DNA from 3 places in the Neobacillus niacini genome. Region 1 is predicted to be linked to each of the others. Evidence: a T-box and tRNA genes for the amino acid it is inferred to sense, from the RefSeq annotation. Region 1 holds a T-box; the other regions hold tRNA genes.
The links. A T-box is a leader RNA that pairs with one kind of tRNA and senses whether it is charged. The one in region 1 lies ahead of ileS (isoleucine--tRNA ligase), so its partner is inferred to be a tRNA-Ile.
Positions count from the first base shown of each region.

Region 1 (4,280 bases):
AAATCGACTATCCTGTTAAATTTGTTACAATCGAACACCCCCAAGTACTGGGTTCACTCATGTCACTTGGATTAAAACGAGGAAAATTTGGCGACATATTGATGAAAGATGGAAGAGTTCAGTTTATCGCTGCTTCAGAAATTAGTGACTACATCAGAAATAATATAGAATCCATTGGCAAAGCCTCTATACGATTAAAAGAGCTGGCACTGGATGACGCAATAAATACAGATGACTTATGGATAGAACAGGTAATCACTGTTTCCTCCTTAAGGCTCGATACCATTATTTCCGGTATACATAATATCTCAAGGCAAAAATCACAGCTTTTTATTCAACAAGGATTGGTAAAAGTAAACTGGACCTCAATTGAAAATGTTTCTTTCGAATGTGGAGAAGGTGATTTGTTGTCAGTTAGAGGCTATGGCAGAGTGAAGATTTTGTCTGTTGAAGGAAAAACAAAAAAAGATAAGTGGCGAATTGTTGTCGGAAAACAAAAATAAATTTTATTAATCAGCAGGAATTTCCGAAAACATTGTCGAATAATTGCTTATACACTATATACATACAGAAGAAAGATTCTTGGAGGTGGCATCAATGCCGTTAACGCCGTTAGATATTCACAATAAAGAATTTAATAAAGGTTTTCGTGGTTATGATGAAGACGAGGTAAATGAATTTTTAGATCAAGTAATTAAGGATTATGAATTAGTCCTTCGTGAAAAAAAAGAAATGGAAGAAAAATTAAATGAAATGAAAGACCGTCTAGGTCATTTTGTAAATATTGAAGAAACATTAAACAAGTCTATTATCATTGCTCAAGAGGCTGGTGAAGATGTTAAACGAAATGCACAAAAGGAAGCAAAACTCATCATAAAGGAAGCAGAAAAGAATGCAGATCGTATCGTGAATGAGTCGCTTTCAAAAGCTAGAAAAATTGCTCTTGAAATCGAGGATTTGAAGAAGCAATCAAAAGTTTTTCGTACACGTTTCAAGATGTTGATAGAAGCTCAGCTGGATATGCTTAATACAGATGATTGGGATCATTTATTAGAGTATGAAGTGGATGCAACAGAATTAAAAATTCACGAAGAAGAAGATTCCTTAGCTTGACGAACTGGTATTATTTCGCATATAATTTTTTAACAGGTAGATAAAGAATGGTAATGACAATGAGAGGGACAGTACAATTTTTCGAAAACTTTTGAAAGCGAGCCGGGGAGGGTGGAAGCCTGGGAAAAGTGAAAGATTGGAAGATCACCCTTGAGTCCCAAACTGAAACTCTTATATAAAGAAGAGTAAGTTATGGCGGGTTATTCACGTTACGAATCTTAAAGAGGATAGTACGATTTACGTGCTATTTATCAGGGTGGTACCGCGGGAATAAAACCTTCTCGTCCCTTTTTTGGGATGAGAGGGTTTTTTTATTTGTCTATTGTCAATTCTGTTTATGATGAGTATTACAGGAGGAATAAGAAAATGGAATATAAAGATACGTTATTAATGCCAAAAACTGAATTTCCAATGCGTGGAAATCTTCCACAAAGAGAACCTGAAATTCAGGCAAAGTGGGAAGAAATGAATATCTACAAAAAGGTTCAGGAGCGTACAGCAGGACGTCCAATGTTTGTGCTTCATGATGGACCTCCATATGCAAATGGCGATATTCATATGGGTCACGCCCTAAACAAAGTATTAAAGGATATGATTGTTCGCTTTAAATCGATGAGTGGCTTTAATGCACCATATGTTCCAGGCTGGGATACACATGGTTTGCCAATCGAGCAGGCGTTAACAAACAAGGGAGTAAAGCGTAAAGAGATGACTGTAGCGGAATTCCGGCAGCTTTGTACAAAATATGCCCTTGAACAAGTAAGCAATCAGCGTGAACAATTTAAACGCATCGGGGTTCGTGGTGATTGGGAAAACCCATATATTACTCTTAAGCCTGAATATGAGGCACAGCAGATTAAAGTCTTTGGAGAAATGGCGAAGAAAGGCTATATCTATAAAGGTCTTAAACCTGTATATTGGTCCCCATCAAGTGAATCAGCACTTGCTGAAGCAGAAATTGAATATCAAGATAAAAAATCACCATCCATTTATGTGGGCTTTAAAGTTAAGGATGGAAAAGGTGTTCTTGATTCAGATGTCCAAATTGTCATCTGGACGACAACACCTTGGACGATTCCTGCTAACTTAGGAATTTCGGTTCACCCAGACCTAACCTATGTGGTTGTTGACGTGAACGGAAACAAATATTTAGTAGCGGAAGCTCTTCTAGAATCAGTTACGAAGGAAATTGGCTGGGAAGATGTAGCTGTTGTTCAAAAGGTAAAAGGTAATGAATTAGAGAATATCCTTGCAACACATCCATTATATGGCCGTGACTCCTTAGTAATGCTAGGAGAACATGTCACAACTGATGCTGGAACAGGCTGTGTTCATACAGCACCAGGACATGGGGAGGATGACTTTTATGTTGGACAAAAGTATGGACTAGAAGTACTCTGCCCAGTGGATGATAAAGGTGTGATGACAAGTGAAGCACCAGGATTCGAAGGATTGTTTTACGACACTGCAAACAAGGCAATTGGAGAAGCCTTGGAACAAGCTGGTGCTCTCTTAAAGCTTTCGTTTATCACTCACTCCTATCCACACGATTGGAGAACAAAAAAGCCTGTAATCTTCAGAGCTACAGCACAATGGTTTGCATCCATTAAAGACTTCCGGGATGACCTGCTAGAAGCAGTTAAAGAAACAAAGTGGGTGCCTGCATGGGGTGAAACACGACTATTTAATATGGTCCGTGACCGTGGCGATTGGTGTATTTCACGTCAGCGTGTATGGGGAGTTCCAATCCCGGTATTTTATGCTGAAAATGGCGAGGAAATCATCACCGATGAAACGATTAATCATGTTTCCGATTTGTTCCGTGAATCTGGATCAAATGTTTGGTTTGAAAGAGAAGCAAAGGACCTTCTTCCAGAAGGCTTCAGCCATCCAGGCAGTCCAAATGGATTGTTTACAAAAGAAACGGATATCATGGATGTTTGGTTCGATTCTGGTTCTTCACACCAAGCGGTTCTCTTAGAAAGAGATGACTTAGTACGCCCGGCAGATTTGTATCTAGAGGGCTCAGACCAATATCGCGGATGGTTTAACTCTTCGTTATCAACTGCGGTAGCTGTGACTGGTAAAGCACCTTACAAAGGAGTATTAAGTCACGGATTTGCTTTAGATGGTGAAGGAAGAAAGATGAGTAAATCATTAGGAAATGTTGTAGTTCCTGAGAAGGTAATGAAACAATTAGGTGCCGATATTCTAAGGCTTTGGGTAGCTTCTGTTGATTATCAGGCGGATGTTCGTGTATCCGACGCTATCCTAAAACAAGTTGCAGAAGTTTATCGGAAAATCCGTAATACCTTCCGTTTCTTACTTGGTAACTTGTCCGACTTCAATCCTGTAACCGATAGGGTTTCATATGAAAACCTTCGTGAAGTGGATCAATTTATGCTTGTAAAATTAAATAAACTGATCAAATATTCTTTAAATGCCTATGAAAATTACGAGTTCGCTGGAATTTACCATGCGGTTAATAATTTCTGTACTCTTGATTTAAGTGCATTCTATCTTGATTTTGCAAAGGATGTTCTTTATATCGAGTCCGTTAATAACCATGAACGCCGTGCAATTCAAACCGTTCTTTATGATTCTTTAGTTGCTTTAACAAAGTTAGTAACGCCTATTCTTCCTCATACTGCAGACGAGGTTTGGAAATTCATCCCTGCCGTTACAGAAGAAAGTGTCCAGTTAACCGATATGCCTGAATATCAGGAACTTAATAATGCAGTTGCATTGGAGGAAAAATGGACGGCATTTATGAAGCTTCGTGATGATGTATTAAAAGCACTTGAAGAAGCAAGAAATCAAAAGGTTATTGGTAAATCATTAACTGCTAAGGTTTCTTTATATGTGAATCAGAATACGAAATCCTTATTAGACTCTATTCAAGAGAATGTGCAGCAATTATTTATCATCTCAGGATTCGAGGTCGCAGGAAGTTACGATCAAGCACCTGAAAATGCGATTAAATTAGATACAGCTGCTATAGTTGTCACAAAAGCTGAAGGTGAAACTTGTGAGCGCTGTTGGGTTGTGACACCAGAAGTTGGTAAAGATCCGGAGCACCCTACACTTTGCCCTCGTTGTGCAGAAGTAGTTAAAGAAAACTATACTCATTTAGCTTAATAAGAAAAAACCCATGATCATTTTCATGG
Region 1 is NZ_CP183883.1:5,164,866-5,169,145, reverse strand. Features, by position in the region: gene ACN6MT_RS25235 (RNA-binding protein) at 1-503, shown strand, start outside; gene ACN6MT_RS25230 (DivIVA domain-containing protein) at 598-1,113, shown strand; T-box leader at 1,164-1,405, shown strand; gene ileS (isoleucine--tRNA ligase) at 1,480-4,251, shown strand.

Region 2 (4,280 bases), 2.4 Mb from region 1:
TTAATGAACATTCCTTTATAAAAGTTTTACACTGTACCTCAACTATAGAAAGTCGCAGTACTATTGATTTAGATAGTGCAGCGGCTTTTTTTGTTTGCTTAGGCAGAATAAGTCTGACATTCAGACACTTCCAGATTTCTCTTTCCACATTCTCTTCCTGTCCTCCCCTTCTAATCAGAATAGTAATTTCCATTATAAGACAACCTATAATATTAGCATTAAATATTCTTCAAGTGATTAACTATTGTTGGTGAAGGGAGATTGGTCCGTGAAACTTTATCAAGTAAGAAAGGGACAATTTGTTTATTTTAACAATGAGTTGCATAAGGTTTATGGTGTAAAACCGATGTATAAACTGTCCGTGCACCTTATTAAGCTTAGGGATTTAACACAACATATAACCAATGCGGCGAGTGTAGAAAGATACAAACCTAAGGAATCTGACAGTTTTATTTTTAACCATAAGGCATATACGCTCAGAAAAGACCGAAATGCAGAAGCAGGAGATTATATTTTAATTCACAATCCAATGCCTGATTCTCTTGATACCTATACATTAAATGAAATTGAATTGGTTGAAACGGCGGATAATAAAGGGGTAATCACGAGTAATTCTCACGGAGTTAAGCATAATGAATATTTATTGATGGTACCTGGGCGTGGTGCTAACAGCAGCCCTATCGATTATAAAGACAAGGAAAATACTGAGGAAGAGAGCCTAGAGGATATCGGAACCCTAGGGGTGCTCAGTAGTGATCTACTGCCATCGTTAGGAGACATCTATAAAAAGAAAGACAAGAACTCATTATTTGAAGCAATGGTAGTCGGAATCAAAGACCAAACCGTTTTCCTTGGTGGAGGATTAGAGATTACCCAAGAAGAGTTGATGAACACAGAAAAGTGGGAATTTCTATATAACCTGCTTGATAAGTGATGTACTACAATATACTACCTGATACCAAGCTTTACTAGGAGGTTTCTATGGACAGCAAAAAGAACGCAGGAAACAGTGTTTTTATTATTTCATTATTACTTACACTCATTTTTATTGTTTGGGGAGTCTTTTTTACTGATAATCTCTCCAAAGTTACCGATATAATCTATAATGGTTCAATTGATTACCTAGGGTGGGTGTATCTTGGTGCTACCCTCTTCTTTGTGATCTTTTCCATCTATTTATTGTTCTCTAAATATGGTGATATTCGGCTGGGCAAGAAAACAGACCGACCGGATTTTAACACCGCTTCTTGGCTTGCGATGTTATTCGGTGCTGGGATGGGAATCGGAATTGTATACTGGAGTGTCGCCGAGCCTGTCACGCACTACACTTCCCCTCCCTATGGAAAAGGTTATACAATTGACGCCGCCAATACCGCTATGAAATATACCTTTTTTCATTGGGGTCTGGACCCATGGGCCATTTACACAGTGATCGGTTTAGCCCTTGCCTTTTTTCAATATAACAAAAGGCTGCCGGCTGCCATAAGTTCGGCATTCCATCCGATTTTAGGAGATAGAATATACGGACCGATTGGAAAAACAATTGATATTCTGTCTATCTTTGCAACAGTCTTTGGAATCGCAACCTCTTTAGGACTTGGTGCTATGCAGGTAACCGCCGGAATGCATGACCTATTCGGTGTTCCCAATCAGTTATATGTTCAAATGATTGTGATTGTTGTCGCGACAGTTATTTTTATAATTTCCATCAATACAGGATTAGAAAGAGGTATCCAGTACTTATCCAATGCCGCAATGATCCTATCTTTTGCGATTATGCTACTGATTTTGATTGTTGGTCCAACGGTGACTATCATTAAAGTATTTTTTAATACAACGGGTCTTTATATTAGTGACTTTATACATATGAGTTTAAGATTAAAGCCCTTTGGAGAAGGGGAATGGATCGCGTCATGGACACTATTTTATTGGGCATGGTGGATTGCCTGGGCCCCATTTGTTGGTATGTTTATTGCCAGGGTTTCAAAAGGAAGAACAGTAAGAGAATTTGTTATTGGCGTACTGGTTGTTCCTACTCTTGGAACATGTCTCTGGATGTCGATCTTTGGAGGCGCTGCGCTTGAGCTTGTCCAAAACACAGGAAACCATGACCTGGCAAAAAATATTACTGAAAATGTTTCATTAGCTATCTTTACCTTTTTTGATTATCTGCCATTAAGTTCAGTGTTAAGTATATTGGGATTTGCAGTTGTAGCTATTTATTATATAACGGTCGCTGATACAGCCACTTTTGTTTTGGGGATGTTAAGTGAAGGCGGAACATTAAATCCTTCTAATAAAATAAAAATGACTTGGGGTGTCATTCAATCCGCATTGGCTGCAGTATTGCTTTTAGCTGGCGGTTTAAATGTTTTGCAAACAGCTTCCATTGCAGCTGCCCTGCCTTTTGCGATCATCCTGATCGTCATGTGCTTCTCCTTAGTGAAAGGTTTAAAAAGTGAAGTCGAGGTACAAAGGGGCAATAAAAGAAGCGTGCACCATTCCTGAAGGAGTTATCAAATATATATTTTTGAGTTTGAAAAATTTTTAGTACAAAAAGACGCTTCCAATGAGCGTCGTCTCAAATTGTCGAGAAAGGTATCTTTCTCGGCAATTTTTTACTTTTATGTGCTTTGAGGACAAATCGGCTGTGCACCAGGAAAGGATTGTCCTCAATACAGGGGCTTAAGGACAAATTGCATGAGCACCAAGTAAGGATTTGTCCTCAACACAGGCTCTTGAAGATAAATGTACTAGTCCCTGTTCATTCATAATCAAAATAAGAGCTGTCGAGACTTTCTCGACAGCCTGACGACGCTTCTAATGAGCGTCGTTTTACTTTTTAAGCTCTTGTTTAAACTACAACCAAGGTGGTATTTCTACATAGAAAAACCACCTTTAAGAAAATGGTTATTTCCTTAAAGGTGGTTGTATGTATGTAGAAATATAGATAAAAAGGACCCGGCTATAAACCGTCCTTAGCTTTAAAGATGGCTCCGCAGGTAGGACTCGAACCTACGACCGATCGGTTAACAGCCGATAGCTCTACCACTGAGCTACTGCGGAATAATAGGAAGTTATTTTTCTGTTGTAACAACTCTAATTATTACTCTTCGCAAAAGTTGAATTATTATGCTATAAAAAGTTTAATCATTTTGCTTAGTAAAAAATTCTGGTGGGCCTAAATGGACTCGAACCATCGACCTCACGCTTATCAGGCGTGCGCTCTAACCAGCTGAGCTATAGGCCCTAAGTTGGAGCGGGTGATGAGAATCGAACTCACAACATCAGCTTGGAAGGCTGAGGTTTTACCACTAAACTACACCCGCATATAAAAATTTGGAGGCAACACCCGGATTTGAACCGGGGATAAAGGTTTTGCAGACCTCTGCCTTACCACTTGGCTATGCTGCCTAACTATTAAAGAGCTTTCCTAATTCTAAAAAAATGGGGCGGCTGATGGGAATCGAACCCACGAATGCCTGAACCACAATCAGGTGCGTTAACCACTTCGCCACAACCGCCATGATGTTATTTTTACCTTCGCAAAAAAACTTTGGTGACTTTCTAACGAAAATAACTTGGTTATTTGCTTCGCAAAAATCTTTGGTGGAGGGGGACGGATTCGAACCGCCGAACCCTGAGGGAGCGGATTTACAGTCCGCCGCGTTTAGCCACTTCGCTACCCCTCCATATAAAAAAAAAGCGATGGCTCAGGACGGAATCGAACCGCCGACACAAGGATTTTCAGTCCTTTGCTCTACCGACTGAGCTACTGAGCCATACAATCTATATCTATATCAACAGTAGAGTTACCTACTGATATAAAAATGGCGGTCCGGACGGGACTCGAACCCGCGACCTCCTGCGTGACAGGCAGGCATTCTAACCAACTGAACTACCGGACCAATGTTTTTACTAAATAACTTACATGAATGGCGGAGGAAGAGGGATTCGAACCCCCGCGCGGTTTAACCCGCCTGTCGGTTTTCAAGACCGATCCCTTCAGCCGGACTTGGGTATTCCTCCGAATAAGTGGAGCCTAGCGGGATCGAACCGCTGACCTCCTGCGTGCAAAGCAGGCGCTCTCCCAGCTGAGCTAAGGCCCCATATCTATTTAATTTCCTAGAATGGTCGGGAAGACAGGATTCGAACCTGCGACCCCTTGGTCCCAAACCAAGTGCTCTACCAAGCTGAGCTACTTCCCGCAAAATATGGCGCGCCCGAAAGGAGTCGAACCCATAACCTTCTGATCCGTAGTCAGACACTCTATCCAATTG
Region 2 is NZ_CP183883.1:1,550,286-1,554,565, reverse strand. Features, by position in the region: gene ahpF (alkyl hydroperoxide reductase subunit F) at 1-4, shown strand, start outside; gene ACN6MT_RS07425 (hypothetical protein) at 269-934, shown strand; gene ACN6MT_RS07420 (glycine betaine uptake BCCT transporter) at 982-2,508, shown strand; tRNA gene ACN6MT_RS07415 (tRNA-Asn) at 2,992-3,066, opposite strand; tRNA gene ACN6MT_RS07410 (tRNA-Ile) at 3,174-3,250, opposite strand; tRNA gene ACN6MT_RS07405 (tRNA-Gly) at 3,256-3,329, opposite strand; tRNA gene ACN6MT_RS07400 (tRNA-Cys) at 3,341-3,414, opposite strand; tRNA gene ACN6MT_RS07395 (tRNA-His) at 3,449-3,524, opposite strand; tRNA gene ACN6MT_RS07390 (tRNA-Tyr) at 3,608-3,692, opposite strand; tRNA gene ACN6MT_RS07385 (tRNA-Phe) at 3,710-3,782, opposite strand; tRNA gene ACN6MT_RS07380 (tRNA-Asp) at 3,832-3,908, opposite strand; tRNA gene ACN6MT_RS07375 (tRNA-Ser) at 3,937-4,029, opposite strand; tRNA gene ACN6MT_RS07370 (tRNA-Ala) at 4,037-4,109, opposite strand; tRNA gene ACN6MT_RS07365 (tRNA-Pro) at 4,132-4,208, opposite strand; tRNA gene ACN6MT_RS07360 (tRNA-Arg) at 4,216-4,280, opposite strand, start outside.
Region 2: it has a tRNA-Ile gene. The T-box ahead of ileS (isoleucine--tRNA ligase) is inferred to sense a tRNA for this amino acid. The anticodon was not compared.

Region 3 (4,280 bases), 2.9 Mb from region 1:
CAATATGGAAGTAATCTATCCAAAAGAATGCATTTGAGATGAGGAAACTTTGCACCTCTCCTTTTCCAAGGTCAAAGTTCGCTGTACCCCAAACATGATTTTCCCTGTCACTTTCTGTTTCGTAAGAATAAATATGTGAACCATCAAAACGGTATAAACCATGTGAATCCTTACAAAAGTGACCCGGCACCCAATCAAGTATTACGCCAATTCCATTCTGATGACATTGATCTACAAAGTACATGAAGTCCTTTGGTGTGCCGTAGCGGGAGGTTGCTGAAAAGTATCCAGTACCCTGATATCCCCAAGATCCGTCAAAGGGGTGCTCGATAAGAGGTAATAATTCAATATGTGTAAATCCATGTTCAAGCACATAAGGTATGAGTACTTCAGCCATTTCCTTATATGTTAAAAAATCACCATTCTCATGTTTTTTCCATGAACCAAAATGCACCTCATAAATGATCTGTGGTTCAGATAAGAAGTTTCTTTTTTGCTTTCGGTGCATCCAATGATTATCCTGCCAATCGTAATTTCTCAAAGAATAAACGATGGAAGCGGTATTTGGCCGCAGTTCAGAATAAAATGCATAAGGATCCGATTTTAAAAGTCTTTCATTTTGTGCTGTAATTATTTCATACTTATAGAGGCAGCCATTCAGGTCCTGATTAATGACAATAATCCATACACCTTCATTGTTTACCCTATGTAAATCGTAACCTTCTCCATTCCAGTTATTGAAATTTCCGACCAGCCTCACTTTGTTGGCGTTAGGAGCCCACACACAAAATCGCGTATATACTTTGTCTGATTCTTTAAAGACGTGTGCTCCGAACAGCTGGTGACTTTGAAAAAGGTTCCCCTCATGAAATAAATGCAACTGATAGTCTGTTGGATATAACGTATTCACTGCCATTATTAACCTCATCCTTGTGAAAATGTATTTCAAGGGTTAATTATAAGTGCAAATTACAAATAAGCCTTGTAAAACTTTTTTATCTTTTCTGACAATAAAATATACAGACCGTCATTTTCCTGTTTTTTTCAACACCTTTCGACAAGAATTGGCAAGAAATCCTTCATTAATCGACAAAAATATATAAAGTTTTTTTGGTTTTTTGAGTAAAAAATATTATTTGATTTATAAGAAACTTTGCCAAGTAAAAGTGCTAAATATGCAGCGAATGTAAGCGTTATCAAGGTTTTTCCTAGTAGCAAAGAAAAGAAAAATATTATCCTAAAATAGTAATTAACCATGGAAAATGCCTCCCTAGATGTAGAACAAGCTATTCGTATTTTAAAGGATTGTTTTGTTTTTTTTCTTATATAACACCGGGATTTGGGTAGGGCAAAATGTAGATGATTGGCACAATTAAATCTTAAGCAGCATGATATCTTACAGGTAAGGGAACGAGCAATTTGATTAAGGAGAGGTTTGGGCAATGAAGGCCATTGAGAACTAACAGGTTTAAGATCCTAGGCAGTAATACAAACAATAGAACAGATTGGCTCACATTATGGGATAACAGCACAGGACAGCCTTGAATCCTGCCTATATTACCAAGTGGATTTGATCACCTTTTATAAAGAGGTTTAAGCAATGGAGCAGAACAAATAGTAGAACAGATAGTGATAGAAAGAAACAGGCAGGATTTAATTCATCCTGATATCACAGTGGATCAAATGCTGTCTATCTTGGTATAAGAAATAAGTGAAGGTTCTACAGCACTGAATGAAGGAACTAACCTAGAAGAATAACTTATTCACAGTGCTGCCGTCATTTGTCTGATAAAAATAAGCACAAAAAAACTGATGATAAGTTTATCATCAGCCTTTTTGTATGACCCCTACGGGATTCGAACCCGTGTTACCGCCGTGAAAGGGCGGTGTCTTAACCGCTTGACCAAGGGGCCAAATAATTATGGCGGAGAAGGAGGGATTTGAACCCTCGCGCCGGTTACCCGACCTACACCCTTAGCAGGGGCGCCTCTTCAGCCTCTTGAGTACTTCCCCATAAAAATGGCTCCGCAGGTAGGACTCGAACCTACGACCGATCGGTTAACAGCCGATAGCTCTACCACTGAGCTACTGCGGAATAATAGAAAGTTAGTTTTCTTTCAAAAAAAATTCTAATAATTTTGCTTCGCAAAAAATTCTGGTGGGCCTAAATGGACTCGAACCATCGACCTCACGCTTATCAGGCGTGCGCTCTAACCAGCTGAGCTATAGGCCCATAAATTGGAGCGGGTGATGAGAATCGAACTCACAACATCAGCTTGGAAGGCTGAGGTTTTACCACTAAACTACACCCGCAGAAAATAAAATGATACATGGGGCGACTGATGGGAATCGAACCCACGAATGCCTGAACCACAATCAGGTGCGTTAACCACTTCGCCACAATCGCCATAATATTAGAATATTACATAAATGGTGGCTCAGGACGGAATCGAACCGCCGACACAAGGATTTTCAGTCCTTTGCTCTACCGACTGAGCTACTGAGCCACTTTATTTTGCCATCTCAATAAAAATGGCGGTCTGGACGGGACTCGAACCCGCGACCTCCTGCGTGACAGGCAGGCATTCTAACCAACTGAACTACCAGACCAAGGTTTTTTCAAGTGTTTTTCTTGAAAATAACTAACCTTAATTGCGGGGACAGGATTTGAACCTGCGACCTTCGGGTTATGAGCCCGACGAGCTACCAGACTGCTCCACCCCGCGACAATAAAAAGTGTTTCAATGCATTTTGTATCAATCTCAGAAAGCTTATTAAGCTACGGCTTGACTAATACAATTCGAGGTTAAATCATTGAAGTAACGCTCGTTGCTGAAGTAATAATATGGCGGAGGAAGAGGGATTCGAACCCCCGCGCGGTTTAACCCGCCTGTCGGTTTTCAAGACCGATCCCTTCAGCCGGACTTGGGTATTCCTCCATATTATAAAATTACTGGTGGACCTTGTAGGACTCGAACCTACGACCGGACGGTTATGAGCCGTCTGCTCTAACCAGCTGAGCTAAAGGTCCAAATTGAGGTATTTTTAGTTATTTTGCTGTGCAAAAAAACTTTTGTATTTTTACTTCATAAAAATACTTGGTAGCGGCGGAGGGGATCGAACCCCCGACCTTACGGGTATGAACCGTACGCTCTAGCCAGCTGAGCTACACCGCCAAATATAGAAAATAACCCTGAAAATAACTTGGTGGAGCCTAGCGGGATCGAACCGCTGACCTCCTGCGTGCAAAGCAGGCGCTCTCCCAGCTGAGCTAAGGCCCCAAATTATGTTTAAGAAGAATGGTCGGGAAGACAGGATTCGAACCTGCGACCCCTTGGTCCCAAACCAAGTGCTCTACCAAGCTGAGCTACTTCCCGTAAAATATGGCGCGCCCGAAAGGAGTCGAACCCATAACCTTCTGATCCGTAGTCAGACACTCTATCCAATTGAGCTACGGGCGCATTTCTTTACTAATCTGTTATTAAAATGGTGCCGAGGACCGGAATCGAACCGGTACGGTAGTCACCTACCGCAGGATTTTAAGTCCTGTGCGTCTGCCAGTTCCGCCACCCCGGCAACTTTCTTTGGAGCGGAAGACGGGATTCGAACCCGCGACCCCCACCTTGGCAAGGTGGTGTTCTACCACTGAACTACTTCCGCATTTAACGTTTTAATTATTAGGTAATATGGTGCGGGTGAAGGGAGTCGAACCCCCACGCCTTGCGGCGCCAGATCCTAAGTCTGGTGCGTCTGCCAATTCCGCCACACCCGCAAATTAAAATGGAAAGCTACTTTCACTATTGTGAAAAAACTTGGTGAGCCATGAAGGACTCGAACCTTCGACCCTCTGATTAAAAGTCAGATGCTCTACCAACTGAGCTAATGGCTCATATAATTGGTACTTATATGATAAGTAATATTCTTTGCTGCTGCCATTGAATAATCAAGGAAGTAAAGCATGGTGCCGGCGAGAGGACTTGAACCCCCAACCTACTGATTACAAGTCAGTTGCTCTACCAATTGAGCTACCCCGGCACATATGGAAAGTTATTTACTTTGCAAAAAACTTTGGTTATTTACTTCGCAAAAAACTTTGGTGGAGGATGACGGGATCGAACCGCCGACCCTCTGCTTGTAAGGCAGATGCTCTCCCAGCTGAGCTAATCCTCCATATAGTACAGCCTGGCAATGTCCTACTCTCACAGGGACGCTTGTCCCAACTACCATCGGCGCTGAGAAGCTTAACTTCCGTGTTCGGTATGGGAACGGGTGTGACCTTC
Region 3 is NZ_CP183883.1:2,247,552-2,251,831, reverse strand. Features, by position in the region: gene glgB (1,4-alpha-glucan branching protein GlgB) at 1-916, opposite strand, end outside; tRNA gene ACN6MT_RS10700 (tRNA-Glu) at 1,842-1,913, opposite strand; tRNA gene ACN6MT_RS10695 (tRNA-Ser) at 1,923-2,013, opposite strand; tRNA gene ACN6MT_RS10690 (tRNA-Asn) at 2,021-2,095, opposite strand; tRNA gene ACN6MT_RS10685 (tRNA-Ile) at 2,157-2,233, opposite strand; tRNA gene ACN6MT_RS10680 (tRNA-Gly) at 2,240-2,313, opposite strand; tRNA gene ACN6MT_RS10675 (tRNA-His) at 2,332-2,407, opposite strand; tRNA gene ACN6MT_RS10670 (tRNA-Phe) at 2,432-2,507, opposite strand; tRNA gene ACN6MT_RS10665 (tRNA-Asp) at 2,534-2,610, opposite strand; tRNA gene ACN6MT_RS10660 (tRNA-Met) at 2,653-2,726, opposite strand; tRNA gene ACN6MT_RS10655 (tRNA-Ser) at 2,847-2,939, opposite strand; tRNA gene ACN6MT_RS10650 (tRNA-Ile) at 2,955-3,031, opposite strand; tRNA gene ACN6MT_RS10645 (tRNA-Met) at 3,100-3,176, opposite strand; tRNA gene ACN6MT_RS10640 (tRNA-Ala) at 3,206-3,281, opposite strand; tRNA gene ACN6MT_RS10635 (tRNA-Pro) at 3,301-3,377, opposite strand; tRNA gene ACN6MT_RS10630 (tRNA-Arg) at 3,385-3,461, opposite strand; tRNA gene ACN6MT_RS10625 (tRNA-Leu) at 3,488-3,576, opposite strand; tRNA gene ACN6MT_RS10620 (tRNA-Gly) at 3,586-3,660, opposite strand; tRNA gene ACN6MT_RS10615 (tRNA-Leu) at 3,688-3,772, opposite strand; tRNA gene ACN6MT_RS10610 (tRNA-Lys) at 3,814-3,889, opposite strand; tRNA gene ACN6MT_RS10605 (tRNA-Thr) at 3,960-4,035, opposite strand; tRNA gene ACN6MT_RS10600 (tRNA-Val) at 4,095-4,170, opposite strand; rRNA gene rrf (5S ribosomal RNA) at 4,181-4,280, opposite strand, start outside.
Region 3: it has a tRNA-Ile gene. The T-box ahead of ileS (isoleucine--tRNA ligase) is inferred to sense a tRNA for this amino acid. The anticodon was not compared.